4 regions of the Actinomadura verrucosospora genome follow, and region 1 is predicted to be linked to each of the others. Evidence: riboswitches for the same ligand, from Rfam matches in the RefSeq annotation. Region 1 holds a riboswitch; each other region holds the start of a gene.

Evidence for each region. Region 1 has a riboswitch for cyclic di-AMP ahead of ABD944_RS38615 (CHAP domain-containing protein). Riboswitches for the same ligand answer to the same signal wherever they lie in the genome.
Region 2: another riboswitch for cyclic di-AMP. It lies ahead of ABD944_RS31685 (NlpC/P60 family protein); the one in region 1 lies ahead of ABD944_RS38615 (CHAP domain-containing protein).
Region 3: another riboswitch for cyclic di-AMP. It lies ahead of ABD944_RS07810 (CHAP domain-containing protein); the one in region 1 lies ahead of ABD944_RS38615 (CHAP domain-containing protein).
Region 4: another riboswitch for cyclic di-AMP. It lies ahead of ABD944_RS04025 (CHAP domain-containing protein); the one in region 1 lies ahead of ABD944_RS38615 (CHAP domain-containing protein).

Annotation. Positions count from the first base shown of each region.
Region 1 is NZ_BAABEV010000061.1:17,742-24,889, forward strand. Features, by position in the region: gene ABD944_RS38610 (hypothetical protein) at 1-1,199, opposite strand, end outside; gene ABD944_RS38615 (CHAP domain-containing protein) at 1,239-2,072, opposite strand; cyclic di-AMP (ydaO/yuaA leader) riboswitch at 2,082-2,237, opposite strand; cyclic di-AMP (ydaO/yuaA leader) riboswitch at 2,374-2,572, opposite strand; gene ABD944_RS38620 (C40 family peptidase) at 3,068-4,021, opposite strand; gene ABD944_RS38625 (NYN domain-containing protein) at 4,298-5,575, opposite strand; gene ABD944_RS38630 (DEDD exonuclease domain-containing protein) at 5,867-7,148, shown strand, end outside.
Region 2 is NZ_BAABEV010000038.1:77,109-84,256, forward strand. Features, by position in the region: gene ABD944_RS31670 (MMPL family transporter) at 1-460, shown strand, start outside; gene ABD944_RS31675 (BlaI/MecI/CopY family transcriptional regulator) at 465-842, shown strand; gene ABD944_RS31680 (M56 family metallopeptidase) at 847-1,782, shown strand; cyclic di-AMP (ydaO/yuaA leader) riboswitch at 1,888-2,032, shown strand; gene ABD944_RS31685 (NlpC/P60 family protein) at 2,036-3,094, shown strand; gene ABD944_RS31690 (DUF6153 family protein) at 3,156-3,647, shown strand; gene ABD944_RS31695 (DUF305 domain-containing protein) at 3,724-4,356, shown strand; gene ABD944_RS31700 (alpha/beta hydrolase fold domain-containing protein) at 4,424-5,650, opposite strand; gene ABD944_RS31705 (alpha/beta hydrolase fold domain-containing protein) at 5,759-6,262, shown strand; gene ABD944_RS31710 (MFS transporter) at 6,259-7,148, shown strand, end outside.
Region 3 is NZ_BAABEV010000005.1:94,326-101,473, forward strand. Features, by position in the region: gene ABD944_RS07785 (Lrp/AsnC family transcriptional regulator) at 1-202, shown strand, start outside; gene ABD944_RS07790 (GNAT family N-acetyltransferase) at 250-1,323, opposite strand; gene ABD944_RS07795 (MarR family winged helix-turn-helix transcriptional regulator) at 1,354-1,842, shown strand; gene ABD944_RS07800 (haloacid dehalogenase type II) at 1,839-2,543, opposite strand; gene ABD944_RS07805 (RlpA-like double-psi beta-barrel domain-containing protein) at 2,710-3,429, opposite strand; gene ABD944_RS07810 (CHAP domain-containing protein) at 3,622-4,299, opposite strand; cyclic di-AMP (ydaO/yuaA leader) riboswitch at 4,314-4,464, opposite strand; gene ABD944_RS07815 (DsbA family oxidoreductase) at 4,798-5,424, opposite strand; gene ABD944_RS07820 (TetR/AcrR family transcriptional regulator) at 5,538-6,137, shown strand; gene ABD944_RS07825 (LysE family translocator) at 6,239-6,862, opposite strand; gene ABD944_RS07830 (LysR family transcriptional regulator) at 6,973-7,148, shown strand, end outside.
Region 4 is NZ_BAABEV010000002.1:356,577-363,724, reverse strand. Features, by position in the region: gene ABD944_RS04030 (bifunctional glycosyltransferase/CDP-glycerol:glycerophosphate glycerophosphotransferase) at 1-896, opposite strand, end outside; gene ABD944_RS04025 (CHAP domain-containing protein) at 1,102-1,869, opposite strand; cyclic di-AMP (ydaO/yuaA leader) riboswitch at 1,882-2,034, opposite strand; gene ABD944_RS04020 (PP2C family protein-serine/threonine phosphatase) at 2,503-4,395, opposite strand; gene ABD944_RS04015 (hypothetical protein) at 4,580-5,341, opposite strand; tRNA gene ABD944_RS04010 (tRNA-Pro) at 5,549-5,622, shown strand; gene ABD944_RS04005 (phosphotransferase) at 5,973-6,653, shown strand; gene ABD944_RS04000 (DUF397 domain-containing protein) at 6,739-6,912, opposite strand; gene ABD944_RS03995 (helix-turn-helix domain-containing protein) at 6,903-7,148, opposite strand, start outside.

The sequences.
Region 1 (7,148 bases):
ACGTCGCGCAGCGCCGCGGCCTCCGGGGCGCGCCCGGCGGCCCGGTAGAGCCGCACCAGCGCCGCTTCACCGTACCGGTCGGCGACCATCCGGCAGGCGAGCCAGGCCTCCTGGTAGGCCTGGCTGAGGCGGGGGGAGCCGCCGGCGAACGCGTCGGCGGAGGGCAGCGCGGAGGGCGCGCGCCCGGCGGAGACCTCGCGGCGCAGCTCGCCCGCCGCCGACCGGGTGCTGATCTTGACGCGCCGGTAGCCGACGTAGTCCGCGAAGCCCTCGATCAGCCACAGCGGGGTGCGCCCGTCGCGGGCGCCGCCGGTGGCGACGTGGGTCAGTTCGTGGGCGAGGACGACGTCGCGGCCCAGCTCGTTGAGGCGGCCGAAGGTGCCGGGGGAGACGATGACGCGGTCCTCGCCGCGACCGCCCCCGGCGGCCGGGGCGACGGCGGCGAGCGCGGCGATCTGGCCGAGGCTCTGCCCGGGGCCGGCGAGCGCGGAGGCGACGGTCGCGTCGGCGGGGACGAGCGCGACGACCCGCCGCGCCCACCCCGTGCCGACCACGGACGTCACGACCGGGACGGCCGCGTCCAGCCGCCGGGCGATGCCGTCGAGGCCGGCGCCGTCGCCGACGACCAGGCTCGTGCGGCCCCTGACCACCGTCAGGGGGCCGCAGTCCCAGATGTCGGTGTCGTCGGCGAGGCCGCGGGACGTCCCGTCGCCGACGATCGTCCACGCACCGCCCCGCGGGGCCAGCGTGAGGTAGCGGGTGCGGGCCACGTCGCTCCGGTCGAAGCCGCGCAGCCTGTAGCGCGCCTCGACGCGGACGACGGCGGTCTCGCCGTCCACGGTCTCGACGCGGACGACGCGCTCCCGCCAGCCTTCCAGGGGAAGCTTCCGGAGGTTCCCGTACATGCGGGACTGGGTGTCCTGGAAGGCGGCGGGGGCGTTGCCCACCGTGGCGAGGAACGCCATGCGGTCGCCTTGGCGGACGGCCGCGGCGCGATTGGCGAGGACGGCGGAGGCCAGGGAGGGATTGAACGTCCCGGCGGACGGGGAGCCGGGAGCACGGGCGCCCGCCGCCCGGCCGCCGGAGCGCGAGCCCGCCAGGCCGGCGCCTCCGGCGAGGAGGACGGCGACCCCGCCCGCGCCGAGGGCGAGGACCCTGCGCCGCGTGACGGGGGCGTCCTGCCCGGGGCCTTCCTCCATGGGCGCGATCCTATGCAGGGCGCGGGGCGTGGGGCGCCGTCACGACCGGTAGTCCGGGTAGCCGTAGCCGACGACGACGTCTGTGGAACGTTCCTTTATCCGGACGGCGTTGTCGGTGTTGCCCTCGACGGTCTCGATCGTGCCATCGTCGATCTTCTTGACCACCATGCCGACGTGCTCGATGTCGTCGACGGACTCACTGCCGCCCCACGAGAAGAACACGATCGCGCCGGGCCTCGGCTCGTTGCCCCAGCGGCCGTGCTCCTGGAACCAGCGGGCGTGGGCGACCGTCCAGGCGTCGCTGCCGACCTGGTCGCTGAAGCCGATCTGCTCGCCCACCCAGGAGACGAACATGTCGCACCAGTTCGCGTCGCCGTAGCCGCTGAGGGAGCCGCCGTCGCGCGCGAGGGTCTCCCGCGCGCGGGACGTGGCCATGTACCAGTCCTGGAACTTGGTCTCGCCGCCGCCGTCCTCCTCGACGCCGACCTGCGAGCGGGCGAGCTCGATGGCCTGCGCGGCGGTGGGGCGCGACTTCGCGACGGTCTTCGGGGCGGCCTTCTCGGAGGTCTCCGCCTTCGGCTGCTCGGGCTGGTCCTTCTTCGCCGGAGCCTTCGAGCCGGTCGTCTTGCGCTCGTCCTCGGCACGGCGCCCGGGCGGGCCGCCGTGCGCCGTCAGGCCGGGGGCGAGGTCGGCCGCGGCGGCGGCCCTCACCGGGGTGGAGCCGAACGGCAGGACCGACGCCTGCGCGGTGGCGGCGGCGGTGCCGAGCACGGCGGCGCCGACGATCACGCCGCCGGTCGTCCGCCAGGTCAGGGACAGGGGGTTCGGCTTGCGGTGCCTGCCGTGGGTCTTCTTGCAGTGCGCGCGTGGCACGGGGGGATCTCCTCGACTTCCATGCCGCCTACCGGGTTAGCTGACGGGTTCGGGCGTGGAAGCCGCCCTACGGCCCGCGAAGGCAGGCCGATTCACCCCGAAAAGGACGCAGTGGGTCCCCGGTTCCACGGTGGACGCGCATGCGGGGCACGGCGGTCCGCGGACTCGGCGGTGACGTGCCCGGGGGCGGGCACACCGGTTCTGAATGGGGAATCTCGGCGGGCGTGGACGCCCGCGGAGTGCAGGGGGTGGGGGCGTGGCCGCGTGGCGGCCACGCCCCAGGTAACGCTGCGGGATTCACTCCTTCTCTTCCAGACGCCTACCGGGTTAGCTGACGGGTTCGGGCGTGGAAGTGGCCCTACGGCGGCTCTCACCGGACTGCCGGGAGAGACGCGCCGATTCACCCCGGGTGCCGGAATGCCCGTCCGGAGAGTTCCTCCGGACTCCGGCGCAGATGGGTCCCCGGTTCCGCGCTGAGGCGGATTCGGCGCTGCCGCTGCGATCCTGGGGGCGAGATGGGGCCCGGCGCGGGACCTGTCTCCCGCGTGCGAACGAGCGGCGCCTTGTGTTGTGGACGGACGGCGGCCCGTCTCCGGGGACCGTCCGGGGCCTGCCCCGTGTACGCCACCGCGGCTGCGCGCTCAGCGCCATGCACGCTGCGGGCGTGCGCACGGTGGACGGGGTCGGCCGGGTCTGCGACGAGACCGTGCGGCGCCTTCGGGCGCCGCGGGACGGCACGTGGGGCGTGCCGCCTGGGGGGAGCGGCGCGTGGCTCGCGCCGCCGTCACGCGGGTGCTGGATGCGCCGCGTGGGGCCGGGGCGCCAGGTGGGCGCCGCGGGTCCACGGCGTCTGGAGGGCGCCGTGAGTGGTGCAAAGGTACCAAAACCCCAAAAGAAGGCAAACCCCCCCAAAATCAACAACGGACCAGGTCAAGCCTGGTCCGTTGTCGATGGAGGTCCCGTGACGCCCGTGGAGCAGGGGGTCAGGGGGTGTGTCAGGGGCGCCCGGCGCCGTAGAAGTTGCTCTTGTAGTAGCCGGAGCTGATGTCGCTGATCTTGACGACGTCGCCGGTGTGCGGGGCGTGGATCATCTTGCCGCCGCCCACGTAGAGGCCGACGTGGCCGAGGTTGCTGAAGAACACCAGATCACCGGGCTGCATGTTGTTCCAGGCGACCCGCTTGGAGCTGGTGTAGGCGTACTGGGTGTTGGTGGTGCGGGTGATGCTGACGCCCGCGGCGGCCCAGGCCTTCATGGTCAGACCGGAGCAGTCGTAGGAGTCCGGGCCCTCGGCGCCGTAGGAGTAGGGCTTGCCGAGCTGCGCGTAGGCGAAGTTGAGCGCCGTGCGGGCCGGGCCGCTCGCCGGGCCGTTGTAGGTGCCGCCCGTGGGGCCGCCGCCGCCCGGGCGGGAGGGCGTGCTTCCGCCGCCGAGCCGGCGCACGAGCGCCTTCTGCTTCTGCACCTGCTTGTCGAGGTCCTGCTTCTGCTTCTTCAGCTCGTCCTGCTTGGACTTCACCTCGTCGTAGGCGGCCTTCGCCTGGGACTGCTCGCGGCGGAGCCGCTGGGCGGTCGCGAGGAACTGGGTGAGCTGGGAGCTGCGCTCGTGCGACAGGTGCGAGAAGACGGCGGCCTGGTCGAGGATCGACTGCGGGTCGTTGCTGCCGACGAAGCCGGTGACGTCGGCCGAGTCACCGTTCTTGTAGGCGGTGGCCGCCATCTGCGCGATCTTGGACCGCTGCTCCTCGAAGTCGGCCTGCTCCTGCTTGCTCGCCTTGGTCGCGGCGTCGAACTTCTTCTTGGCGACCTTGAGCTTCTCGCGGTTCTGGTTGAACTGCTCGACCTTCTGGTCCATCTTCTCGTTGAGCTTGTCGAGCGTCTTCTGGGCCTGCGCCCGGGTCGGCTTGGGCTCGGCGTGCGCCACCACCGGGGAGCAGGTCAGGGAGACCGCCACGGTCAGTCCGGCGACGGCCGCCAGGCGACGGCGGAGGCCTGTGCCCGCAGAGCCCGCCCCGCGGCCAGGCCGCTGCGCCGGTGCCCCGATGTGATCATTGGCCACGGTCGGTTTCGCCCCTCTCGTCCACGACGTCAGCGGACGACATTAGCGAGGGGCAACAGCCGTCACAACCGATTCATCACTCTTTGATTGACATCTCTCATTATCATCCACTTTTAGTGACGCCATGATCACATACCGCGAGGACTGCCTTATCGGAGCCTTATGGGCGTCTTAGGAGCGGCCCAGCCTGCGCAGCAGCAGGGAGGACGGGCAGGGGCGCGCGTTGGCGCGCCGGGCGGCGTCGGCGACCTCCCGGTCGGACGACACCACGACCACCGAGCGGCCCGGCGGCTCGGCCCGCACGAGCTCGCCGATCAGCTCGTCCGCCGTCTGGCCCGGGTGGCTGAACCGCACCCGTACCCCGCGCGGCGCCGCGATGGCGACCGGCGCGTCCAGTTCCGCCCCGTCGAACACGCACGTCACCTCGGCGCGCGTCTGCGCGGCGAGCCCGCCGAGCCCCGACAGCAGCCGGCTGCGCTGGTCGGCCAGCGGCAGCTCCCCGTACCCGGTCTTGGTGACGTTGTAGCCGTCCACCACCAGGTGCACCTGCGGAAGCGTCAGCAGCCGGTCCAGCAGCTGCGGGTCGCTGTCGGACAGGGCCCGGCCGGGCAGCGCGCGGTGCGCCAGCCGGTCGGGCTCCAGCCCGCCGACCGCGTCGGCGGGACGGCCGATGGTGGAGGGCAGGGCCAGCTCCCGGCGGACGCCCTGCGCGGCGTCCACCAGCGCGTCCAGCAGCATCCGCAGCCGCACGTCGTCGACGTTGCGCCCCTCCCGCGCGGCCCGCTTGGCGGTCTCGGCCGCCTCCTCCGCCCGCGCGGCCCGGGCGCGCAGCCTGCGCAGCTCCTTGTCCGACGCGGCGGTCGACTCGCGCGCGGCGGCGAGCTCGCGGTCGGCCTCCTCCGCGACCGCGTGTGCGCGCTCCTCCGCGGCCCGGAACCGGGTGCGCGCGTCGTGCAGCTTGCGGCGCAGCTCGGCGACCTCGGCCTTGGTCTCGCGCAGCTCGGCGCGCAGCTTGGCCAGCTCGGCGCCGCGGGCGTCGCGGGTCGCGGCGAGCTCCGCCTTCAGCGCGGCGACGCGGCGTTCGGCCTCCTGCTCCTCCGACGCGCTCGCCGAACGCGCCAGCTCCTCGCGCGCGGACTCCACCAGCTCTGTCCAGCCCGCCGGGCGCAGCAGGTACGCCAGCACGGCGACGCGCACCGGGTCGGCCGCGGGCGGCACGTTCCCGCCCTCGACCGCCTCCACCAGGTCGGCCTGCGCCTCCCGGAGCGGCGCGGTGACCCGGCTCCGGAACTCCCCGTCCTTCTCCAGCACCGCCGCGATGTGCTGGCCCGCGAGCCTGGCGCGCTTGCGGCGCTCGAACCGCGCGAACCGGCGCAGCGGCACGGGGATCTCGTCGGAGGGCAGTGACCCGATCAGGTCGGCGGCGGCCTCCACCACGCCCTGCCGCACCGCCTCGGGCAGCGGGCGGGACGCCTTCTCCGCGGGCTCCCCGTCGCCGGGGGTCGCTTCGGGACCGCTGTCGATGATCCCGCTCCTTCCGGGCTGCGCCGCCGGTGGGCTGTGTGTTCCCGAGCGCGGTACGCCCTAACCAGGGCGAACGTGCGATCGGACGGATCGCGCCCGGCCCTCGGCGGGATGCCTCCCGCCCGTCCTCGCGGCCCCCGCCCGGCGGGACGTCCCGGCGCCCCCCAACCCTAGCGGCACGAAGTTCTGTCGGTGGGGTCCTCTACGGTCGCGCTCATGACGGCTGCGCACGGTGTCCAAGGGCGCGGAGCCCAGGGGCACGGGGCCCGGGGGCACGGCGTCCAGGGCACCCTGGACGACCTCGGCACCCCCCTCAGCGACGTCACCTTCGTGGTGGTCGACCTGGAGACCACCGGCGGCTCGGCGGCCGACTCGGCCATCACCGAGATCGGCGCGGTGAAGGTGCGCGGCGGTCAGGAGCTCGGCGAGCTCGGCACGCTCGTCGACCCGGGCGGCCCCGTCCCGCCGTTCATCACCGCGCTCACCGGCATCACCACGGCGATGGTGACGGCCGCGCCGCGGATCGAGTCGGTGCTGCCGGCGTTCCTGGAGTTCGCGCGCGGCTGCGTCCTCGTCGCGCACAACGCCTCGTTCGACATCGGCTTCCTCAAGGCCGCGTGCGCCGCGAACGGCTACGCCTGGCCCGCGTTCGCCGTCGTCGACACCGTCGACCTGGCGCGGCGCGTGCTGTCCCGCGACGAGGTGCCCAACTGCAAGCTCGCCACGCTGGCCCGCTTCTTCCGGACGTCCAACGAGCCGACGCACCGGGCCCTCGCCGACGCCCGCGCCACTGTGGAGGTGCTGCACGGCCTCATCGAGCGGCTCGGCTCGTTCGGCGTCACCTCGCTGGAGGAGATGCGCGGCTTCGCGAAGGCGCCCACCCCCGAGCAGCGCCGCAAGCGGCACCTCGCCGACGACGTCCCCTCCACCCCCGGCGTCTACCTCTTCGAGGACCACGCCGGCGAGGTGCTCTACGTGGGCAAGAGCGGCGACCTGCGCTCGCGCGTGCGCAGCTACTTCACCGGCTCGGAGACGCGCCGGCGCGTCCGGGAGATGGTCGGCCTCGCCGAGAACGTCCGCACCATCGTGTGCGCCACGGGGCTGGAGGCCGAGGTCCGCGAGCTGCGGCTGATCGCCGAGCACAAGCCGCGCTACAACCGCCGCTCCAAGTTCCCCGAGCGGGCGATCTGGCTCAAGCTGACCGTGGAGCCGTTCCCCCGGCTGTCCATCGTGCGGGAGTGCCGGGCCGACGGCGCCCGCTACCTCGGGCCGATCTCCTCGCGGCGGCAGGCCGAGGAGGCCCGCGCCGCGCTGCACGAGGCGGTTCCGCTGCGGCAGTGCACCCAGCGTCTGACCCTCCGGCTGGTGGAGAGCGGCAAGGCGCGTTCGTGCGCCCTCGCCGAGCTGGGCCGCTGCGGCGCGCCCTGCGACGGCCGCGAGTCCGCCGACGCCTACGCCGTCCACACCGGGACGGCCCGCTCCATCATGGAGGGCGACG
Region 2 (7,148 bases), on a different contig from region 1:
GGCCCTCGGCTTCCCCACCACCATGCCGATCACGACCTGGGTGCCGATGATGATGTTCCCGCTGCTGTTCGGCCTGTCCATGGACTACGAGGTCTTCCTGATCTCGCGGATCCGGGAGGAGTACGAGCGCACCGGCGACACCCGGACGGCCGTCACCCGGGGGCTGGCGCGCACCGCCAAGGTCATCACCGCCGCGGCCGCCATCATGATCGCCGTCTTCTCGACGTCCCTGCTCGGCCCCGACGTGTCGGTCAAGCAGATCGGCCTCGGCATGGCCGTCGCCGTGCTCGTCGACGCCACCGTCGTCCGGATGGTCCTCGTCCCCGCGGTGATGGAGCTGTGCGGCAGGGCCAACTGGTGGATGCCGGGCCGCCGGGAACCCGCCCACGCTGGAGAGACCCCGCTCCAGGAGGCCGGCCCCCAGGAGACGTCCGGCACAATGGGGGCGGTACGGAGGTGACCGCGTGTCCGCACTCGGAGGATCGCTCGAACGCTCCATCATGGACGTGCTCTGGGCGGCGCCCCGCCCGCTGCGGGTCCGTGAGCTGCTGGCCGAGCTGAACGAGGACGCGGACAGGGCACTGGCCTACAACACCGTGCAGACCGTGGCCGAACGCCTGGCGCAGAAGGGCCTCCTCCGGCGTACGCAGGAGGGCACGGCCTTCCGCTACAGCCCCACGCGGCCGCGGGAGGAGTACGCGGTCGAGCTGATGCTGGACGCCCTGAGCGAGGCCTCCGACCACGGCGCCATCCTGGCGAGGTTCGCCGAGAGCGTCCCGCCGGAGGACGCCCGGCACCTCCTGGACGCCCTGCGGCGGCGGACCGCCGGCGAGGACGCGTGATCCCGTGATCCCGCTGGTGGTCGGGCTCGTCGTCTCGGTGGTCCTGCTGGGATGCGCCGCGGGGCCCGTTCTGGACCTCCTCAGGCGCTCCGCCGTCGGCCCGGGGACGGCCATCGCCTGCTGGACGGCCGCCCTCGCGGGGACGTTCATCGCCGCGGCGGGGATCGCGGCGGCGGGGCTGCTCGCGCCGCCGGGTCCGGGGCACGGACTGCTGTCCCGGCTGCGCGACTGCCTGCCCCATCACGGCCGTCTCGCCACCGCCGCCGCGGCCGTCGCGACCGCCGTCCTCGCCGCGGCCTGCGCCGCCGTGCTCGCCCGCGGCCTGCCGAGGCTCGGCCGGGCCGTGCGCCACCGCCGGCGGCACCGGGAGATGCTGCGGCTGGTCGCCCGGGAGGACCGCCGCCATCCGGACGTCCTCGTCCTCGACCACCCCGTGCCCGTGGCGTACTCGCTGCCGTCCCGGCACCGCGCGATCGTGGTCAGCACCGGGGCCCAGCGGGCGCTCAGCGCCGAGGAGCTCGGGGCCGTCCTGGCGCACGAGCGCGCGCACCTGCGCCAGCGCCACCATGTCTTCCTGCTGGCCCTGGACCTGGTCCACGCCATGCTGCCGTGGCTGCCGACCGTCCGGCGCGCGAAGGCGCGGCTGCCGCTGCTGCTGGAGATGGCCGCGGACGACGCCGCGGTCCGCGTCCACGGCAGGAAGCCGCTGGTCGACGCGTTGTGCCGGCTCTCGGCGGCGCCCGCCGGCGCGGGGGCGCTCGGCGCGGCGGGCACGCCGGCCGCCGGTGCGCTGATGGAGCGGGTGCTGCGGCTGGAGGGCGCCCCGGCGAGGCCGCGGCGCGCCGTCCGGCTCGCGGCGGGCCTGTTCGCGGTGGCGGCGGTCGCCGCGCCGCTCCTGGCCGGGGCCGCGGCGGTCGTGGAGCTCGCCGCGGCCTGCTGAGGCGGAATGTGGCATTTGGGGAAATCTGCCGCTTCGGTGGCGAACCGACCGTAAACCTCCTACGCTCCGTAGGAGGTCACGGTCCGACGTCCCCGCCGGGGACGGCCGGCGACCGCGCCGAATCCCGCGGACGTCTCCGTCCGGGGAACCGGGGACCCGATCTTCAGGGGTGAGTCCGTCCCGCGGGACGGTAGGGCGACTCCGGCCCGAACCCGTCAGCTGACCCGGTAGGCGGTACAGGAGAGGACACCGCATGCAGCGACGAGCTGCCGGCCCCCGAACGACAGCCCGCCGCAGGATCCGCACCCGCCGGCTCGGCGACGTCACGGCATGGACGGCCGCCCTCGCGCTGTCCGCCGGGCTTCTCGCGCCCGCGCCCGCCCACGCCGAGCCGAAGCCGACGCGCAAGCAACTGACCGCGCAGCAGGAGAAGCTCGCCGACGAGGCCGAGAAGCTCAGCGAGCAGTACAACGGCCTGCGCGAACGCCTCAAGCAGGCCGAGCACGCCGCGAAGCTCGCCAAGAGCAGCGCCCTGCGCCAGCAGAAGGCGCTGGACGAAGCGCGCGAACGCATGGCGAAGATCGCCGCGGACAGCTACAAGAACGGCCCGGCGGACCCGGCCATCACGTTCGCCTCGTCGTCCGACCCGCAGGCCGTCCTGGACCAGTCGGCCACCCTCAACTACTTCGCCAAGCAGAACGACGTCCGCATCACCCAGATGCTCCAGGTGATGCAGGGCGCCGACCGGTCCCGCAAGGCCGCCGAGCAGCGCGCCGCCCAGGTGCGCGCGCTCACCGGCGAGGCGAGGAAGAAGCGCCGGGAACTCCAGATCAAGCTCAAGAAGGTCGAGAAGCAGCTCGGCACCTTCAGGACCGCGGGCACGGGTCCCGCCTCCATCCCCAACCTCAACTCCGGCGGGGCCTCGGCCAAGGCCATGACGGCCGTCCGGGCCGCCCTCGCCCAGCAGGGCGTGCCCTACTCCTGGGGCGGCGGCAACGCGTCCGGCCCGAGCTACGGCACCGCGCAGGGCGCCAACATCAAGGGCTTCGACTGCTCCGGGCTGACCCTCTACGCCTACGCGCAGGTCGGCATCACGCTCGGCCACTACACCGGCAGCCAGTACAACGCCGGGACCCACGTGAGCATGAGCCAGCTCAAGCCCGGCGACCTGGTGTTCTTCCACAGCGACCTGCACCACATGGGCATGTACATCGGCAACGGCAACATGGTCCACGCGCCGCAGACCGGCGACGTCGTCAAGATCGCCCCCATCGCCGGCCGCCCGTTCGCGGGCGGGGTCCGTGTCGCCTGACCCCTCGAAGCGGTGACCCGCCGGTGACCGCCGATCACCCTTCGCTACCCTGGTCCGCGAGATGAGCACGCACGTCGGCGGCCTCCCCGCACGGGACGGCGCGCACGCGGAACGGCCGGTGGGACGGCCGAGGCGCTCCGTGCGCCCGGACGTCCTCCGGCTGGCGTCCGGCCTGCTCGTGCTCCTCGGGCTGCTGGCGATGCACGGCTTCCAGTCCACGGCGAGCCCGGCGGAGATGGGCGGCGTTCCGCTGACGTCCATGGCCGCCGGGCACGCCGCCCCCGCCGCCGAAGCGATGGCGGGGCACCGTCCGCCCCGGGGCGACCGGCCCGGCGGCCATCACTCCGACCGCCACCCCGACCACCCCGGCGGCCAGGTCTGCCTGGCCATGCTGACCCTGCTCGCACTCGCCCTCGTCGCGGCCCTCCTGGCGCTGCGCCTGCGGAGGTCGCCGCCGATGGCCGTGTCGCGGCCGCCGCGGGTGCGGATCCTCCTGGTCGGACGGCCCCCGCCGAGACCCTCCCTGCACAGGTTGAGCGTGCTGAGGCTGTGACAGGTCCAGCGGCGCCCGGAAACGGGCGCCGCCGCCGACCACCGATCACAGCACTCGACACGGAAGGCTCACCACCATGAAGCGAGCGTTCGCGCTCATCACCGTCCCGGCCCTGGCGATCGCCCTGGCGGCGTGCGGCGACGGCGACGACGGCGGCTCGACGGGCCACTCGATGCCCGCCCACTCCATGCCCGCCCACTCGGCACCTGCCGGCGGCGCGCAGGCCGGACCGCACAACGGCCAGGACGTCATGTTCGCGCAGATGATGATCCCGCACCACCGGCAGGCGATCGAGATGGCCGACCTCGCCGCCACCCGCGCCTCGTCGGCGGAGGTGAAGACCCTGGCCGCCGACATCAAGAAGGCGCAGGGACCGGAGATCCAGCAGCTCGGCGCGTGGCTGAAGGCCTGGGGCGCCCCCGTCCCCTCGCCTGGCACGACCGGCATGGGCGGCATGCACCACGGCGGCACGGACGGCATGGACGGCATGATGAGCGAGAAGGACATGAAGGAACTGGAGGCGGCCAAGGGCGCGGCGTTCGACAGGGCGTTCCTCACGATGATGATCCAGCATCACGAGGGCGCCGTGGCGATGGCCAAGGCCGAGCAGTCCTCCGGGCAGTTCCCCCCGGCCAAGCAGATGGCGGCGACCATCATCTCCTCGCAGACCGCCGAGATCGCCAAGATGAGGTCCCTGCTGAAGCAGTGAGGACCGCCGGTCACGGAGGCGGGCGGCGCCGCGCCCCGCCCGCCTCCGTGCCGGAGGCGCCTCTGCCTCAGGAACCGGTGCGGTGCCGGGCGGACGCGGCGGTCACGTCGCGGACGAAGCGTCCCGCCTGGTCCAGGGCGCGGGCCGCCTCCGGGAGGAACGTCCAGAACAGGTGGAAGCCGTGGGTGGCCACCGGGTAGAGCTCCAGCCGCGCGTCCACGTCCTGCTCGCTCGCCTCCTCCGCCAGGCGGCGGGCGTCGCCGACCAGGTGGTCGCCCGTGCCCGCCTGGAGCAGCAGGGGCGGCAGGCCCCTCAGGCGGCCGGGGGAGGCCAGCGGGCTCAGCAGCGGATCGTCCAGGGAGCGGCCCGCGAGGTAGTGGTCGACGCACTGGCGCATCATCCGGCCGGTCACCACGAGCTGGGGGCCGGCCGGCTCCTCCTCCAGGACGGTGTGCGCCAGGTCGATCCACGGGCAGAACAGGGCGGCGCCGCCGGGCAGGGGAAGACCCTTGTCCTTCAGCGCGAGCAGCAGGGACAGGGCCAGGCTCGCCCCCGAGGAGTCGGCGGCGATCACGACCCGCTCCGGCGGCGCCGCTTCGAGCAGCCAGAGGTAGGCGCCCGCCGCGTCGTCCAGGGCGGCAGGGAAGGGGAAGTCCGGCGCGAGCCGGTAGTCCGGGACGACCACCTCGCACCCGGCCGCCACCGCGAGCGCCCCCGCCAGGGGCCGGTACCCGTACGCCGAGCCCATCACGAAGCCGCCCCCGTGCAGGTAGAGGACGCGCGACGGTGAGGCGTCCGGCGGCGCCAGCCGCAGGGCCGGGACTCCGCCCGCCTTCACCGGCCTGACCGCGACCTCCGGCGGCGGCTCGAACTCGGCGAGCAGGGTCTCGTACTCGACGCCCATCTGACCGAGGTCGCCGCCCGCGCGGTTGTGGTCGGCGATCGGCCGCCACAGCCTGCCCGCGCGGCCGGACGCCTCGCCGCCGATCGAGCGGGTCGTCGCGATCGCGTCGTCCACGCCCGACAGCAGGGTCCTCGCGCGGTCGAGCAGGGCCTCTCCGGCGAGGGTCAGCTCCACCCGGTGCGTCGAGCGGTTCAGCAGGTCGCACCCGACCAGCCGCTCCAGGCCCTTGATCTGGCGGCTCAGCGCGGGTTGCGACAGGTACAGGCGCGCGGCGGCGCGGCCGAAGTTCAGCTCCTCGGCGACGGCGACGAACGCGCGGAGATGGCGCAGCTCGATCGCGTCCGGCGCCTGGGGCAGCCTGAGCACGCGCGGCGGGGTGTCGTCCGGCATGCGGCCATTGTCGCCGCACCGCGCCCCCGGTGGTGATGCCGATCATGCACGACCGTCATGCGCGAACGGCCTTTCCCTCCGGAGGGGCCGCGCTGCCACGGTCGACCCATGACCACGACGAAACGGGTGGACATCCACCTGCGCGGCGCGTCCGGCCCGCTGCGGGCCGGCGTGCGCTGGTCCGGTACGGACGACACGCGCCTGCTGCTGCACTTCGACGGGACGCCGGGCGACCTCGGCCCGCACGCCGTCGCCCTCTCTCCGGAACTCGACGCCGCCCGGCCCGGTGCGCTGGACGACGCGGCGGCCGCGCTCGGCTGGGCCGCCGACCACGCCGCCGAACTCGGCGCCGCGCCCGCGCGCCTGGTCGTCGCGGGGCAGGGCGGCGGGGCGGCGATCGCCGCCCGGCTCGCCCTGCTGGCCCGCGACGAGGGCTGGCCGCCGCTGGAGCGGCAGATCCTCGTGCGCCCGCGGCTGCCCGCGGGGTTCGCGCCCGACCTGGCCGGGGTCGCCGCCGCCACCGTCGTCACCGGCCCGGACGACGACGGGCGCGCCTACGCCGGGCGCCTGCGGGCCGCGGGCGTCCCCGTCGAGGAGAGGAGCGTCCGATGACCCCGCCCCGCGCCGGACGCCGCGAGTGGATCGCGCTGGCCGTCCTCGCCCTGCCGGCGCTGCTGGTCTCGGTGGACATGTTCGTCATGATCATGGCGCTGCCGGAGCTGAGCGTCGCCCTCGGCGCGAGCGGCACCGAGCAGCTGTGGATCATGGACGTGTACGGGTTCATGGTCGCCGGGTTCCTGGTCGCGATGGGCGCGCTCGGCGACCGGATCGGCCGCCGCCGGCTGCTGCTGGCCGGCGCCGCCGCGTTCGGGGCCGCCTCCTGCGCGGCCGCGATCGCCGCGCGCACGGCGGCGCTGATCGCGGCGCGCGCGGTGCTCGGCGTCGCCGGGGCCGCGCTCACCCCCTGCACCCTCGGCATGATCACGACGATGTTCGCCGATCCCCGGCAGCGGGCGAGCGCGATCGGCGTGTGGGCGGGCTGCTTCACGCTCGGCGCGATCGCCGGGCCCCTGGCGGGCGGGCTGCTGCTCGACCACTTCTGGTGGGGCTCTGTGCTGCTGCTCGGCGTGCCCGCGATGGTCCCGCTGCTGCTGGCCGGCCCGTTCCTGCTGCCCGAGCACCGCGACCCCTCGGCCGGACGGCTCGACGCGGCGAGCGTCGCGCTGTCGCTGGCGACGATCCTGCCCGCCGTCTACGGGGTCAAGGAGCTGGCCGCGCACGGGCCGCGCCCGCTGCCCGCCGCCGCGCTGGCCGCCGGGATCGCCGCGGGGGCGCTGTTCGTCCGCCGCCAGCGGCGCCTGCCCGACCCGCTGCTGGACGTCTCGCTGTTCCGCGGCCGGGTCTTCGCGGTCGTCATGGCGGCGCTGACCGTCTTCCCCCTGGCGTCCGGCGGCGCCATGACGTTCATCGCGCAGCGCTTCCAGCTGGTGGACGGCCT
Region 3 (7,148 bases), on a different contig from region 1:
CCGCGTCGCGGGGCCGTGGGACTACGTAATCGTCCTGGCCGCGCGGAGCATGCGCGACTGCGGTCGGCTCGGAGACCGCCTGTTGAAGGCGGACGACAACGTCCAGCGCTACGAGACCCTGGTCGTCTTCGACACCATCAAGTCCGGCCTGGCTCTCCCACTTCCCGCTCGACCGCAGGACGGGCGGCCACCCGATGAGTGAACGCCGCCGCATCCCGTCGCGCCGCACTCCCCCTGCGCACGGGCCGATCAACCAGTGCTGAGGCGCATCTTGGTCAGGCGGATGGTTCCGTCGTCGCCGGGGACGGGGGCCGGCCGGTATCCCTCGCTCCGGTAGAGCGCGATGTTGTTCCGGCTGCCCGCTCCCGTGGACAGCACGATGCTGCGGCAGGCCTGGTCGGCGGCGGCCTCCGCCTCATGGAGCAGCCAGCGCCCCAGGCCGCGCCCCCGCAGGTCGGGGACGACGCCGAGCCGTCCCACGTGCCACTCGGCGTCCTCGCGGCGGGTCCGCACCATGCCGAGGAGCCGGCCGTCCCGCCACAGCCCGATCGCGTCCCAGGACGCGAGCCAGTCACGGACCTGCTCCACGGACTCGTGCAGCGCCGGGACGGTCACGGGGTCGTTGGCGAGGGCCTCGTCCACCCAGCAGCACCGCTGCAGGACGGTCACCTCGGGGGCATCGTCCGGCGTCAGCCGCCGCAGGTAGGAGCCCGGTTCGGGGCCGGCCGCCGATGCGGGCCGTGCTCGCTCTCGCATCGGCCGGAGCGCGTGCGCGACCCGGACCAGCTCCTCCAGGACGTCGTTCGCGGCCTTGCCGGCAGCGGCGGCGGGCCGCACCTCCCCGTCGTGCACGGCGTCGGCGATGCGGAGCGCGACCGTGGACCCCAGCGGTACCAGGCGCAGCGTGGTCACCACCTGCTTGGCGTGCTGCACGGCCCTCGTGCCCGCCGAGGTGTTGCCGTAGCTGACGAAACCGACCGGTTTCCACACCCACTCGCGGGAGAGGTAGTCCAGCGCGTTCTTCAGGGACGCCGGCATCCCGTAGTTGTACTCCGGCGTCACGACGATGAGGCCGTCCACGCCGTCCGCGATCGCGCTCCACCTGCGCGTGTGCTCGTTGCGGTACACGCCCGCCGACGGATGTTCCTCCTCGTCGAGGAACGGGAGGTCGAGGTCGGCGAGGGCCAGCGGCACCAGCTCGGCGCCGAGCTCGGCGGCGCGGGGCGTGATCGTCTCGGTCAGCCATGCCCCCACCGCGGGGCCGAGGGCGCCGGGGCGGGTGCTGCACACCAGCACGAGGACGCGCACCTGTTTCGTTGACATGTAAATGAACTTAGGCGATAGGTTGTTTACATGTCAAAGAATCCGCCGGACGAGCCCGTGCGCTGGCTGACCCCGGACGAGGAACGGGCGTGGCGGGCCTTCCGCCGCATGGTGATCGCCGTCCAGACCGGCACCGCCCGCGACCTCTCCCGGGTCGGCCTCTCCGAGCCCGACTACGAGGTGCTCAGCACGCTGTCGGAACGGCCGGGCCACGCCGGCACCCTGCACGAGCAGGCCGCGAAGATGGGCTGGTCGCGCAGCCGGCTCTCCCGGCACGCCACCCGCATGGAGGCCCGCGGCCTCATCCGCCGCGCACCCGACCCGGCCGACGGAAGGGGCTGCATCCTGGTCCTCACCGAACACGGCCTGGACACCTTGACGGACGCCGCCCCCGCCCACCTGGAGTCAGTGCGCCACCACTTCATCGACCGCCTTGGACCGGAAGACCTCACCGCCCTGGAACACATCGCCGGAAAGGTGGAAGCCCCGGACAGGGCGAACGGCCGCCCCGTCCGCTAGGTCCGCGGACCGGCCTCCAGGAGATCGGCGAGCTCACCGAACCCGCGCACGACGAGGTCGCATTCCACGTCGTCCGCCCGGTCGGCCGTGAGAGAGGGCCCCTTCTCCAGCGGACGCTCCAGGAACGCGGTGGCGAGCCCGGCTCCCCTGGCGCCGTCGATGTCCCACTTGTGCGCGGCGACCATCAGCACCTCCGCCGGTTCCACGTCCAGCAGCCGCACTGCTGTCAGGTACGCCTCCGGCTCGGGCTTGTACGTGCGGGCGAGCTCCGCCGACAGGATGCAGTCGAACGGCAGCCCCGCCCCCTTGACCAGGTGCGTCAGCAGGGCGAACCCGCCGTTGGACAGCGCCGCCACCACGCGGCTCTCCCTCAGGCGTGCCAGGCCGTCCACCGAGTCGTCCCACGCGGGCAGGCGATGCCAGGCCCGGACGAGCCGCCGCCGTGCGGTCTCGTCGAAGGCGTCAGCAACGCCGTGCAGCTCCAGCAGCTCGTCCAGCGACTCCCGGTGCAGCGTGTCGAGGTACACCCACTCCCGCTCTCCGCTGCTGACCCGCTGCATGGACGGGAGGTACCGCTCGCGCCATTGGTCGGCGAAGGCCTCGCTCTCCAACGCGACACCGCACTCCGCAGCGATCGCCGCCACCTGGCCGGCGACCCCTGTCCGCCAGTCGACGGTCGTCCCGAAGATGTCGCAGGTCACTACCTGGATCGCTCTGACGTCTAATCCCACTGGCACTCCCTCGCCCAGGAGCGCCCGGCTGGCGCCCCACCCCAGTCCTACCCCGGACGTGACAGACCCCGCCCTCGTCCGAAGACGGGAGCGGGGTCCGTGGTGAGGCCAGGAGGGGTCACCCGGTCGGGCCTGATCAGCCGAGGGGCTTCGGGGCGCCCTTCTTGCCGGCGCCGTGGCCCCAGGACAGGATCTCGTACTTGACGCCCTTCAGGTGGCCCGCCGAGGTGCCCGTGTCGTACTTGCTCCGCGGCTTCTTGCCGTCCACCAGGTGGCGGAAGGTGTAGGTGTCGAGGTCGAGCATGACGCCGCGGTGCGACGGCTCGCCCGGCCCGCGGTCCCCGACGAAGCCGGTGACGCTGCGCCCCTTGTAGGTGACCTTCACCTTGGTGTGCATGGGCCAGCTCGGGCTGGCGAACAGGCCCTTCTGCATCGGCTTGCCGCCCGCCGGGGCGCCCGTGTCGCCGTTCACGCCCGAGCCGTCGTCCCAGAAGTAGGACGCCTTGGTGCTGCCCGACAGGACGGCGTGGCGCTTCGGTGCGACCTTGGCGGTGCCGTGGTGGGTGGCCTTCGCGGCGGGCTGCCCCACCTGCTGGCCGGTCACCTTTCCGGTCACCTGCTTTCCGGTGACCGGCTGTCCGGTCACCTTGTGCCCGCTCAGCTGTTGTCCGGTGACCAGCTGTCCGGTCATCTTGTGGCCGGTGACCTGCTGCCCGGCCACCTGCTGTCCGATGACCTTGTGCGACATCGGCTCGTCGGCCTGGGCCCCGTGGGAGGTCCCGGCCGCCACGCCCGCGGCCAGCAGGCCCGCGAGAGCGGTACCGATCAGGGCGGTGTCGATGGCTCGCTTCTGCATGTTCATCCTTTGCTCGGTGGTCCGGGGCGCCGGGTCACGGCTTCGGCTAGTCGGGGGCTCGCCGTTCGGGCATGACGGATCCGGCGCACGGCACGTGGGCGTGCTCGCGACGTGGGTGTGATCGCGGAGGGATGGAGAAGGGGGAGGCACCACTGGACGGTGCGGGGCAACGGGCCGCTCAGCGGCCCTGGCTCACCGGTACTGGGGGTAGCCGTAGCCGGCGACGGTGGACGTGTCGCGGACCTTCTTCTTCACCGCGTCACCGGTGTTGCCCTCGATGGTGTTGATGGTGCCGTCGTGGTTGTCCTTGACGACGATGCCGACGTGCTCGACGCCCTTGATGCCGCCGCCGTTCCAGGCGAAGAAGACCACGGCGCCGGGCTTCGGGGTCTGGCCGAAGCGGCCGGTCTTCTTGAACCACTTGGCGTGGCTGACGGTGTAGGCGTCGGCGCCCATGCCCTTGGTGCCGGTGTGCTGGCCCAGCCAGGACACGAACATGTCGCACCAGGACTGGCCCTTGTAGACCGAGGCGCTCTTGGAACCGATGCGGTGGGCGTTCTGCTCGCCCAGCGGCGAGCCGACGTACCAGTCGTTGAACTTGCTGTTGCCCGAGGCGTCCTCGTGGGTGCCGATCTGCGTGCGGGCGAGCTTGATGACGTCCTGCGCGGAGGCGCCGGCGGTGGCGGTCTTCGCGCCGTTGGCGCCGGCCTGGGGCGCGGCGGCGACGTGCGCGGTGTTCGCGGGCTTGGTGTCCGCATGGGCGGACGGGGCCAGGGAGGCGAAGCCGAAAGCGCTCGCCAGGGAGAGGACGGCTCCGGCGGCGAAGCGGGTGCCCATGCGCTTGGTCAGGTCGAAAGTACGAGCGGTCATGCGAAGGTTCTCCTGAGGTCTTCCAGTCCGCCTACCGGGTTAGCTGTCGGGTTCGGGCATGGAAGTGGCCCTACCGCGACCCCGCGCAAGGCGGGAGTGCGGATTCACCCCGGTGTTTCGGTGGGTCCCCGGCTCCGCTCGGCCAGTGATCGGCGCTCTGCGGACTCGGCGGCGGACGTGCCTTGATCGGCCGTCCTGATGATCAGGGACTCGATGCGCCCGTCACGATCTGGTCGGGCGCTCCGGACGGGCTTTCCCGTCGGTCACACACCCACAACAGGTTCAAGCGGCCCCATATTTCGTCAAGCACACCCCAAAGACGCCGCTGACCTGTAAAGACTCCCCAAAGCGCCCTCAACGCAAGGGCTGCGGTCCAGTCAAGTCGACCCAAGATTTCTGGTCGCCACCTCGCCCCAACGGGAGACGATCACCCCCGAGCGCGCCCCCACCCGCGGGCTGGTCATCAAGGTGCCCAAGTTCACGACCGACCAGGACGCGTCATAGTCGCACCGGAGCCGGGCGCGGATGCGTGGTCCTGCTGGAGCGCCAGCGCGGTGAGTCGGCCCTCATCAACTCACCCTTCAGCGCGGCGAGTGACACGGCTCCGACCAGGACCGTCCCGTCGGGAAACCGGAAGACCGGCACTCGCGGGCCGGACACGCGAGCGGACCGAGCCGGTTCCGCGTGGGGCCGCTCGCCGTCCCACCTGACGCCGGTCGCGGACGCCAAGCCCCGCAGCACGTTGACGTCGCCGATGTCCAGACCGTCACTGAAGTAGGCGCGGTAAAGACGGGCGGTCATGTCCTCGGCGGTGCCGTGCGCGGCCGCCAGCGCGATGAGCCGGTGGGCGTCGGCGGTGCGGGCGGGCACGATCCGGTCGAGGTTCACCACCAGGCCGTCGACCGCCGCCGCCCGTGCGATCTGCTCGACCCGCGCGGTGGGCGCGAGAGGGAAATGGCCGCGGCTCGGCGGCGGTTCCGCCGCGGAACCCGCGGTCTGGTACGGCCTGAAGACGACCTCCAGTTCGCCGCCACCCGCACGGTGCTCCTCGGCGGCCCGCTGGAAGCGGGCGTAGCCGAGCGCCGACCAGACGCAGGCGATGTCGTGGGTGAACTCAACTTTCATGGGTTCGTCCTTCGATGGCGGCACGGATCGTTCCGTGCCGCCTCAGCATGCCCGCCGTCGCTCGCCGCGTCAATACGGAACGTTCCGTGCCGCCTGAGGGCTATGCTGTCCCCATGTCACCCAGACGTCCTGAGCGCCGAAGTGAAGAGGCCGCCAACGCCGTCATCAAGGCCGCCATGGACCTGTGCCAGGAGGTCGGGTACCGCAAGGTCAGCATCGAGGGCATCGCCGCCCGCGCCGGCGTCGGCAAGAACACGATCTACCGCTGGTGGCCGTCCAAGGCGGCCGTGCTGCTGGACGGCCTGCTGTCCACCTGGAAGATGGACGCGACCTTCCCCGACACCGGTGACTTCGTCGCGGACATCAAGACGCAGATGGCGGCGGCCTCGCGCATCCTCGGCGACCCGCACGTCTTCCCGCACTACCGCGCACTGATCGGCGAGGCCCAGCACGACCCGGACCTCCACCAGGCCTTGTGGGACAACTTCATCGGTCACCTGGCGGGCGCCGCGGCCGACCGCATCCGCGTAGCGCAGCGCAAGGGCCAGGTCCGCGCCGACGCCGACCCGGTCCTCGTCACCGAACTGCTCTACGGCGCCGCCTACTACCGCCGCCTGCTCACCCCGCGCACGGCCGACGCCGAGCACGTCAACGCCATCGTCGACCTCGCAATGACCGGCCTCGCCCCACCGGCCGACACCTCCACTCAGTAGCACGCCTCACCGCTTCTGGGCGCCCCTGCACATGCCGCCCGCGCAGGTGCTCACGGTTTGCGGCGGGCGAGCAGGGCCCGCGGACCTGACCGGGCCAGCCCTCAGACACCTACTGCCACCGCAGCGCCCAGCGCCAGCAGGACGGCACCGGTGGTCATGCTGAGCCCCCGCAGGACGGTCGGCTGCGACACCAGTGCGCGCCCTCGGCTGACGGCCCAGGTGAGCAGCATGTACCAGGAGGCGCTGACGAGCGCCCACAGGGCTCCCAAGGCGACGGTCGACAGGAACACCGGGCCTTCCTCGGTCACGAACTGGGGCAGCACCGAGATGGCGAACACTCCCGCCTTGGGGTTGCCGAGGTTGGTGATCAGGCCGGTGAGGTATCCACCCGTGAAGCCGGTGCGGCGCCCGTCCTGCTCGGGCGGACGGGGGGACCCGACCGTGAGCGCGGCCCGGAGCGTCTTCACCCCGAGGATCATCAGCACGATGCCGCCGGCGATCCGGAGCACCGCGTACGCGGTGGGGCTGGCCAGCAGGACGGCGGACAGCCCGGCCGCGGCGGCCGTCGACCACAGCAGGAAGCCGCTGGCATTGCCCGCGAGCGTGCCGTGGAGCGCAGGCCTGCCACCTTCCAGTACCTGCCGGATCATCAGCGCTTGACTCGCGCCGGGCAGCATCGCCAGCAACAAGGTGGTGATGACGAAGGCAGGCACATGCGTGGGCATGGGAACGAACCCCTTCCGGGGATTGCGGCCGACGGGTGTGCCATCAGGCTTCCTCGCTCCGCGCCCCTAAGGGAAGTTAAAAGAGAAGGGTGCAGCGTTAGCATTGGTGAATGCTGGTGGACCCGGGGCAACTGCGGCTTCTCGCCCTGATCGAGCGGCACGGCTCCCTGACGGCGGCGGCCCACGCACTCCGGCTCACGCCCGCGGCGGTCACCCAGCAGGTGGCCAAGGCCGAGCGCGACTGGCAGGTCCCCCTGGTCATTCGTGGCCCTCGCGGAGCGACGCT
Region 4 (7,148 bases), on a different contig from region 1:
AGGTAGGCGGCGGCCAGGTCGAGGAAGCGCGCCTGGTGGGCCGGGTCGCGGTCGCGCAGGTCGCGCAGGTACAGCACCAGGTCGTGGTTGACGAACTTGACGTCCTTGGCCCGCTGCAGGTCGTAGGCGCCGCGCAACGCGAAGAGCATGTCGATGCGGCGGTGGATCTCCAGCCGGTCGGTGAAGTTGGCCAGGTCGGCGCGCCGGTTGGAGATCGACGGCGCCCGCGTCCGCTCCTTGACCAGCCAGTTGTAGACGCGGTGCGGGATCAGGGCGGTCCGCCCCGCCTCCAGGTAGGCCTCGGCGGTGAACAGCAGGTCCTCGTAGTGCAGCCGCTCGACGAACCGCAGGCCGTGCTCCTCCAGGAAGCCGCGCCGGTAGGCCTTGTTGGTCGAGAGGGTGTCGTAGAGGAGATCGGGTCTCTCGCTCAGCGACCCGTAGACCGCGCTGTGCCGGTAGAGCCACGGGTACCAGGGGCGGATCCGCCCTTTGGCGCCCTCGGGCAGGTCGAGGAAGATCCGGTCGCAGAGCCCCGAGACCACGTCGGCGCCGGTGTCCTCGGCGGCGGCGAGGAGGTTGAGGCAGGCGTGCCGGTCCAGCAGGTCGTCGCTGTCGAGGAACATCACGTACCGGCCGGTGGACTCCTCGATCCCGGTGTTGCGGGGACGGCCGCAGCCGCCGGAGTTGGCCGGCAGGTGGACGGTCCGGACCCGCCCCGGATGGGCCGCGGCGAGCCGGTCGGCGGCCTCGCCCGTCCCGTCGGTGCTCGCGTCGTCGACGATCACCGTCTCGACGCCGCCCAGCGACTGCGCCAGCGTCGAGGCCACCGCCCGCGGAAGCCTGCGGGCGTCGTTGTAGGCGATCACCACCACGCTGACATCCGGGCGCACCGCCATGGGCATCCCCCTCCGCAGACTCCGGCGTGCTGGATTCCTTTCCAGGAACTCCGCACTGAGGTCCAAGAGGGATCAAAGGCTGTCAACGCTTAGCATTACCCACCGTCACCGGAGGGTTTGGGCACAACACCCGGAACGCCAGAAGGCGCCCGGCCTGGAGGCCGGGCGCCTTCGCGAGGCGCGCACCTTCTCGGGACGCGTCGGATCAGCGGGCGTAGTCGGGGTAGCCGTAGCCGACGACCTGCGACTTCTCGCGGACCTTCTTCTGCACCGCGTTGTCGGTGTTGCCCTCGACGGTGGTGATGCTGCCGTCGCCGTTGTCCTTGACGACGATGCCGACGTGGTCGATGTCACCGATGCCGGCCCTGGAGCCGTCCTGCCAGTCGAAGAACACCACGGCGCCCGGCCTGGCCTTGTGGCCCCAGCGGTCGGTCTGCTTGAACCAGCTGGCGTGCTGGACGGTGTAGGCGTCCCAGCCCATGTTCTTGACGCCGGTCTGGGCGCCGAGCCAGGAGACGAACATGTTGCACCACTGGGCGCCGTTGTACTCCTTGACCGAGAAGCCGCCGTCGCGCTTGGCGGTGGCCTTCGCGTGCGGAGTCGAGATGTACCACTTGTGGTACTTGGTCTGACCGCCCTTGCCCTCGTGGACGCCGACCTGCGACTCCGCGAGCTTGATCACTTCGGCGGGCTTGACCGCGTGCGGGGGGACCTTGAAGCCCTCGCGCCGCGCCTCGGCGACGGCGTTCTCGGCCTTCACCGTCTTGGCCCGGGAGGGCTGGTGAGCGGCGGTCCCCTGCTCGGAGACCACCGCCGCCTGGGCGGAGGTCTCGGCGGCCGCGCGGCCGCCGGCGAGGGGGTTGACCACCGAGAGCCCGACCGCGCCCGCCAGGACCGCGCCCACGGCGACGCCGACGGCCTTGTCCTCGGGGGTGAGGCGGTTGAGCGAAAGTCGATCGAAAAGACCGGACATGCAGGGAATCTCCTTGTCTTCCATGGCGCCTACCGGGTTAGCTGACGGATTCGGGCATGGAAGCAGCCCTACGGCGCGACTCTCGGGCGCGCCGATTCACCCCAGAAACGTGGGTCCCCGGCTCCGCTCCGGTCACCGACCGGACGGACTCGGCCTCGCACCGCGGGAGCGGTGCAGGTATACGGATGTTCTCTCTGGCAGATCTTGATGAGGGGGCGCGCGTCGATTGGCGCGCATCGCGTGCGGATACCGCTCCGCGATCCTCGGCCGCGCATGGTGCGGCCGGTGGCAACGCATGGGACGCGCTGCGTGATTCGGGATCGAAGGTACCAACCTTCTCAAGAAAAGCAAACCAGGCATAAAGTAAAGTCTTGCCTGCTCAAAGCCCTCTCAAGAGACTCCCAACACCGGGGCGGCGCCGCCTCTTCCCGATCTTTCTCGAGAGGCGCCCAACCCCTTGCCCGCCGCCCTTACCGAGCCTTCGGGAAAAGGTAAAGAAGATCGAATAGGGGGCGTCGGACGGTCTCCGCCGAGGCGGCCCGCCACCCGGCCGCCCCGCCGGGTGAGGCGCACGTCACACTAGGTGATCTTCGCTGGCCAGGCGTGCCGTCCGTCACCGCGAGGCCCGGACGGTCACTCTACGTAAAGGGCGAACAGCGTGGTGTCGTCCGCCGCCCGGTCGTGCTCCATCCGCGCCAGCACCTCGTCCAGCACCCGGTCGGGACGCGTGGAGGAGTCCCGCAGGATGTGGGTCAGGCGGACGATCCGCTCGTCCAGGTCCGCGTCCCGGCGCTCCACCAGGCCGTCGGTGTAGAGGAAGAGCATGTCGCCCGACGTGAGTCCAGTGGTGATCGTCGTGTACTCCCAGCCGGGCATGGCGCCGAGCATCGGGTCGCGGACCACCTCCAGCGGGGTCGCCCGCCCGTCCCGGACCAGGATCGGCGGCGGATGGCCCGCGCACGTCCACTCCAGGACGTGCCGGGACGGGTCGTAGTGGGCGACGATGGCGGTGCCCGTCGCCGGCGGGTCCATGCCGCCGATCAGCTCGTTCAGCCAGCCGACCAGCCGCCCCGGGCGCTCCCCCGTGCAGGCGAGACCCAGCAGGCCGTTCCGGGTGCGCGCCATCGCCGCCGCCGCCGGCAGCCCGTGCCCGGCAGCGTCCCCGATCGCGAACATCGCCCGCCCGTCCTGGAGGGCCTTGGTCGCGAACCAGTCGCCCCCGATGCGGGCCGTGCTCTCCGCCGCCATGCTGCGGATCGAGGTGCACAGGCCCGGCAGCTGCTCGACCTCGTCCTCGTCCGGCAGGATGGCCCGCCGCAGGGTCACCGCCACGCGCCGCTCCTGGGCCGTCCGCGCCTGCTGGCGCAGCATCTGCCGCCGGGTCTCGGCCAGCGCGCGCTCCACCCCGCGCCGCCGGGTGATGTCCTGCGACACGATGTTGATCGAGACGGGCAGGCCGGACTCGCCGAGCACGGGCTCGGCGAACACCCACAGATGGCGGGGCGTCCCGTCATGGCTGATCACGCGGTGCTCCGCCTCGACCGGTTCACGCCGCGAGAACATGGTCTGGACGGCCTCCTCGACCAGCGGCAGGTCGTCGTCGGCCACGACCTTCGGCAGGTCGTGCGGCATCGGCGGCACCTCGTCGGAAGACAGGCCGTAGTTGGCCAGCATCTGCGGCGTCCAGTCCGCCTCCCCGGTGGCGAGGTCCCACTCCCCGAACCCGATCAGCGCGAGCCGCTCGACCCGCTCCAGCCGCCGCGCGATACGGTCCTCGGCCAGGTGGTACCGCCATGTCACACAGATACCGGTAGGCACCCGCACGCATCGCACACTCATCCGCGACGAGCGGGACAGGCCCCGCTGAGCCGTCGAGTACTGGATCGAGGAACGTTCCAAACGCGTCCCGGACTCCAGCACCCCGACGTAGTCGTCGAACAGGCCGCTGAGCACCGCCCCCGGGTCCGTTCGCAGCAGCCGCAGTCCGGTCAGCTCCTCCCGGCCCCGCCCGAACATGTCCTTGGCGATGCCGTTGAGCTCCGCGAAAAGGAAGTCGACCACGCTGCCGTCCGGCCCCCGCACCGGGACCAGGTGGGCCGCCGAGTCGAGCGCCCCCTCCAGCACCGCCGTCGCCGCCGGGTCGTCGGGTACCCTCGCGAGGATCTCCGCGTCCCCCGCGGTGTCCTCGGCCGTCACCCGGCGCAGGACGTCCTCGGCCTCCGACAGGACCGCCTGGCGCTCCGCGGGCACCTCCTCGGCGCGCGGCGCCCTCCGCCCCGCCACCACGGCCCCCACCGGCCCGGCGCCGCCGTCCTTGACCAGCAGCGACGCCGCCTCGGCCATGTCGATGTCCAGATCGCGCGCGAGCCAGATCAGGTGCTGCAGGGCCTCGCCCGGCGGGACGCCGAGACGCCGGGCCAGCACGACCCGCGCCTCCGCCAGCACGGCCCGGTCACGCGCCGCGCCCCGGAGGTCCTCCACGTCCGCGCCGGGCACCCCGGGCTGCGTGCCTTCCGCTTCCGCCAACCCCGTCCCCCGTTCGGCGTCACCTGCCCCTGGGAGAAAAAAGCTACATACGTCAGTGAGGGACTATTCGCCCATGTCCCTGCAAAGAGGCTAGATCTTTGCCCGGGTTTTCCGTTCACGCCCGAAGCCGACCACTTCCGGTGACCGTCTCAAAACGGACCCGTTCCCCGCCGTGTGACCCACGTCACACCCGCGTCACCTGCCGCGTCAGCGAGGTGATCCGCGCCGCCGCCGTCCCGAACGGAGTCCCCGCCGGATGCAGCGTCAGCACCACCACGATCTTGTCCCCCACGACCCCCGTCGTGTGCAGCACGGGCCGCCCCAGCCCCAGGTCGGGCCGCCACGCCGCCGGCCGCACATGGCACGGCTCCGACGGCGTCTCCCCGAACCCCGACCACCCCTGCTTGACGGCCCACGGCCGCTTCACCGCCCGCGGGATCCCGAACGTCTGGTCGAACCCGTCCGTCCCGCAGGGCGTCGACGCCCGCAACTGCTGGAGCACGAACTCCCGCTGCCCCTCCGGCGCCCGTTCCAGCAGGTACCGGTACATCCGCACCACGTCCCGCGCACTGAGCGCCGTGTACCCCCAGAACCCGGGCTTCTCCGCGGGCGGCGGCGCGGTGTCCTCCAGCCCCATCTTCCGCACCATGCGCTCGATGATCTGCTTCCGCCCGCCCCGCCGCCAGAACTCCGTGGCGGCCCCGTCGTCACTGGACCGCAGCATCGGCACCAGCAGCCGCCGATCGGCCGCCGACACCTCATGCCGATCCATGTAGTCCAGCGCGATGAGGACCTTCACCACCGAGGCCGACCGGAACGTCCGCCGCGTCGCCCGCGCGACCACCACCCGCCCGGCGGCCCGGTCGAACACCTCGTACGAGGCCCGCACACCAACCGGCACCCGCACGACCGGCGCCTTGGACGGCGCCTCCGAAACCCGCGGCACGGACCTCTCCGGCTCAGGACTCCCGCTCACCGCCCGAGCCCCTCCACCGTCCCCGCACCCGCACACCAGCCCCAGGCCCAAGACCCCGGCCAGCACCGCCCGCAAACGCACCATCAGGCCTGCCTACCAGAGATCCGCGCCCCCGTATCTCGGTACGCACGACCCCGCAGACTGCGCTACAGTAATCACGCCCGCTCAAACGGGCACCGGGACGTAGCGCAGTTTGGCAGCGCACTTGACTGGGGGTCAAGGGGTCGTGGGTTCAAATCCCGCCGTCCCGACAAGAAGTACCAGCTCAGAGGCCGTTTCTCCACCACGGAGAACCGGCCTCTTGATCGTTAGTTAGCCGTTCGTTAGCGAACTCGGCCGTCTCCCCCGGCACCCGGACGGTTCACACAGGACCAGAAGACCCGGAACCCGCCAGCGTGCCCTCTCCCCGTGTTCAACCAGGCCAGCCGATCTATCAGGCCTCCAGTCCACCGTGCAGTTCGGCGGTGGGGGTGACGTCGGCGAGGGCCGTGGTAGCGAAAAGGGGCACGTTCCATTGCGAGGAAGCGGTCGCGGCATGCGGAGGACTGGTGCGGTGTCTGAGTTCTCGCTGCCTGGCGGGTTCGTGAGTGGGAGCGTCCGTGTGGGCGACACGGTGCGCCGACGGCCTGCTGCTCGTGCGGAGTTCGCGCACCGGCTGCTGGGGTTGTTGGAGCAGGCCGGCTGGGAAGGCGCCCCTCGGTTTCTGGGGATCGATGGACAAGGGCGGGAAGTGCTGAATTTCCTCGATGGCCACGTGGCTTGGGAACCGGTCCAGACCATCCGGGTCGACAGCGACGAGAGCTTGAGGCGGGTCGCCGAGTTGGTCCGGGAGTTTCACGACCTGACGGCCACGACGGACCTGGCCGGCGATGGTGAGGTGGTGTGCCACAACGACTTGTCGCCGAAGAACACGGTGTACCGGGATTCGGGTGCGGGGATGCGTCCGGTGGCCTTCATCGATTGGGACCTGGCCGCCCCAGGGCGGCGGGTCCATGATGTCGCGCACGTGTGCTGGCAGTACCTGGGGCTTGGACCCGGCATCGTCGATGTCGCGGCAGCGGCTCGGCGAGCGCGGTTGATCTGCGATGCCTATGGACTGGCCGATCGGAGCGAGCTGGTGGATGTGATCTTGTGGTGGCAGGACCGCTGCTGGCGTGGCATCGCGGCCGCTGCCGAAGCTGGCGACCCGGCGATGATCCGTCTTTGTCAGGGTGGCGCCATCGACGAGGTGCAAGCCGCCCATCACTGGGTTCAGCAGCATCGCGCAGAGTTGATGTTGTAAGGGTGGTCCTGGCTTGGCGGCCGTCCACGCGAGGAAGCCCCCGGTCCCTCCCGGGCAGGGCCTTCATCGGTGCCATGTCCGGGCGTTAGCGCTTCAGGATCGCCAGGAGGCTCACGAACTCGTCGCGGCGCAGGGTGAACTTGGCGCCGGCTGGGTCTTTGCTGTCGCGGATGCCCACGGCCTCGCCGAGGTCGGCCAGTTCGACGCAGTTGTCTCCGGCCTCACCGCTGCGCGACGACTTGCGCCAGGTCACATCCATCGCTCCCTCACAACCTTCCGCATCAGCTCGACCGACGCCTTCGGCGAAAGCGCCTCCGCTTGAAGCCTACTGAAGATCTCGCTGGCGATCGTGAGGTCTTTCGGCTCCACGCTGGTCTCTCCGCCGACACTGCTCTCGATGTACACGACCTCGCTGCGGTCGGGTTGCGTGGCAATGGTGAAGGCTGCCCGAGCATCTCGCTGGTAGCCGATCGGAGCGATCTGAATCGTGACGTT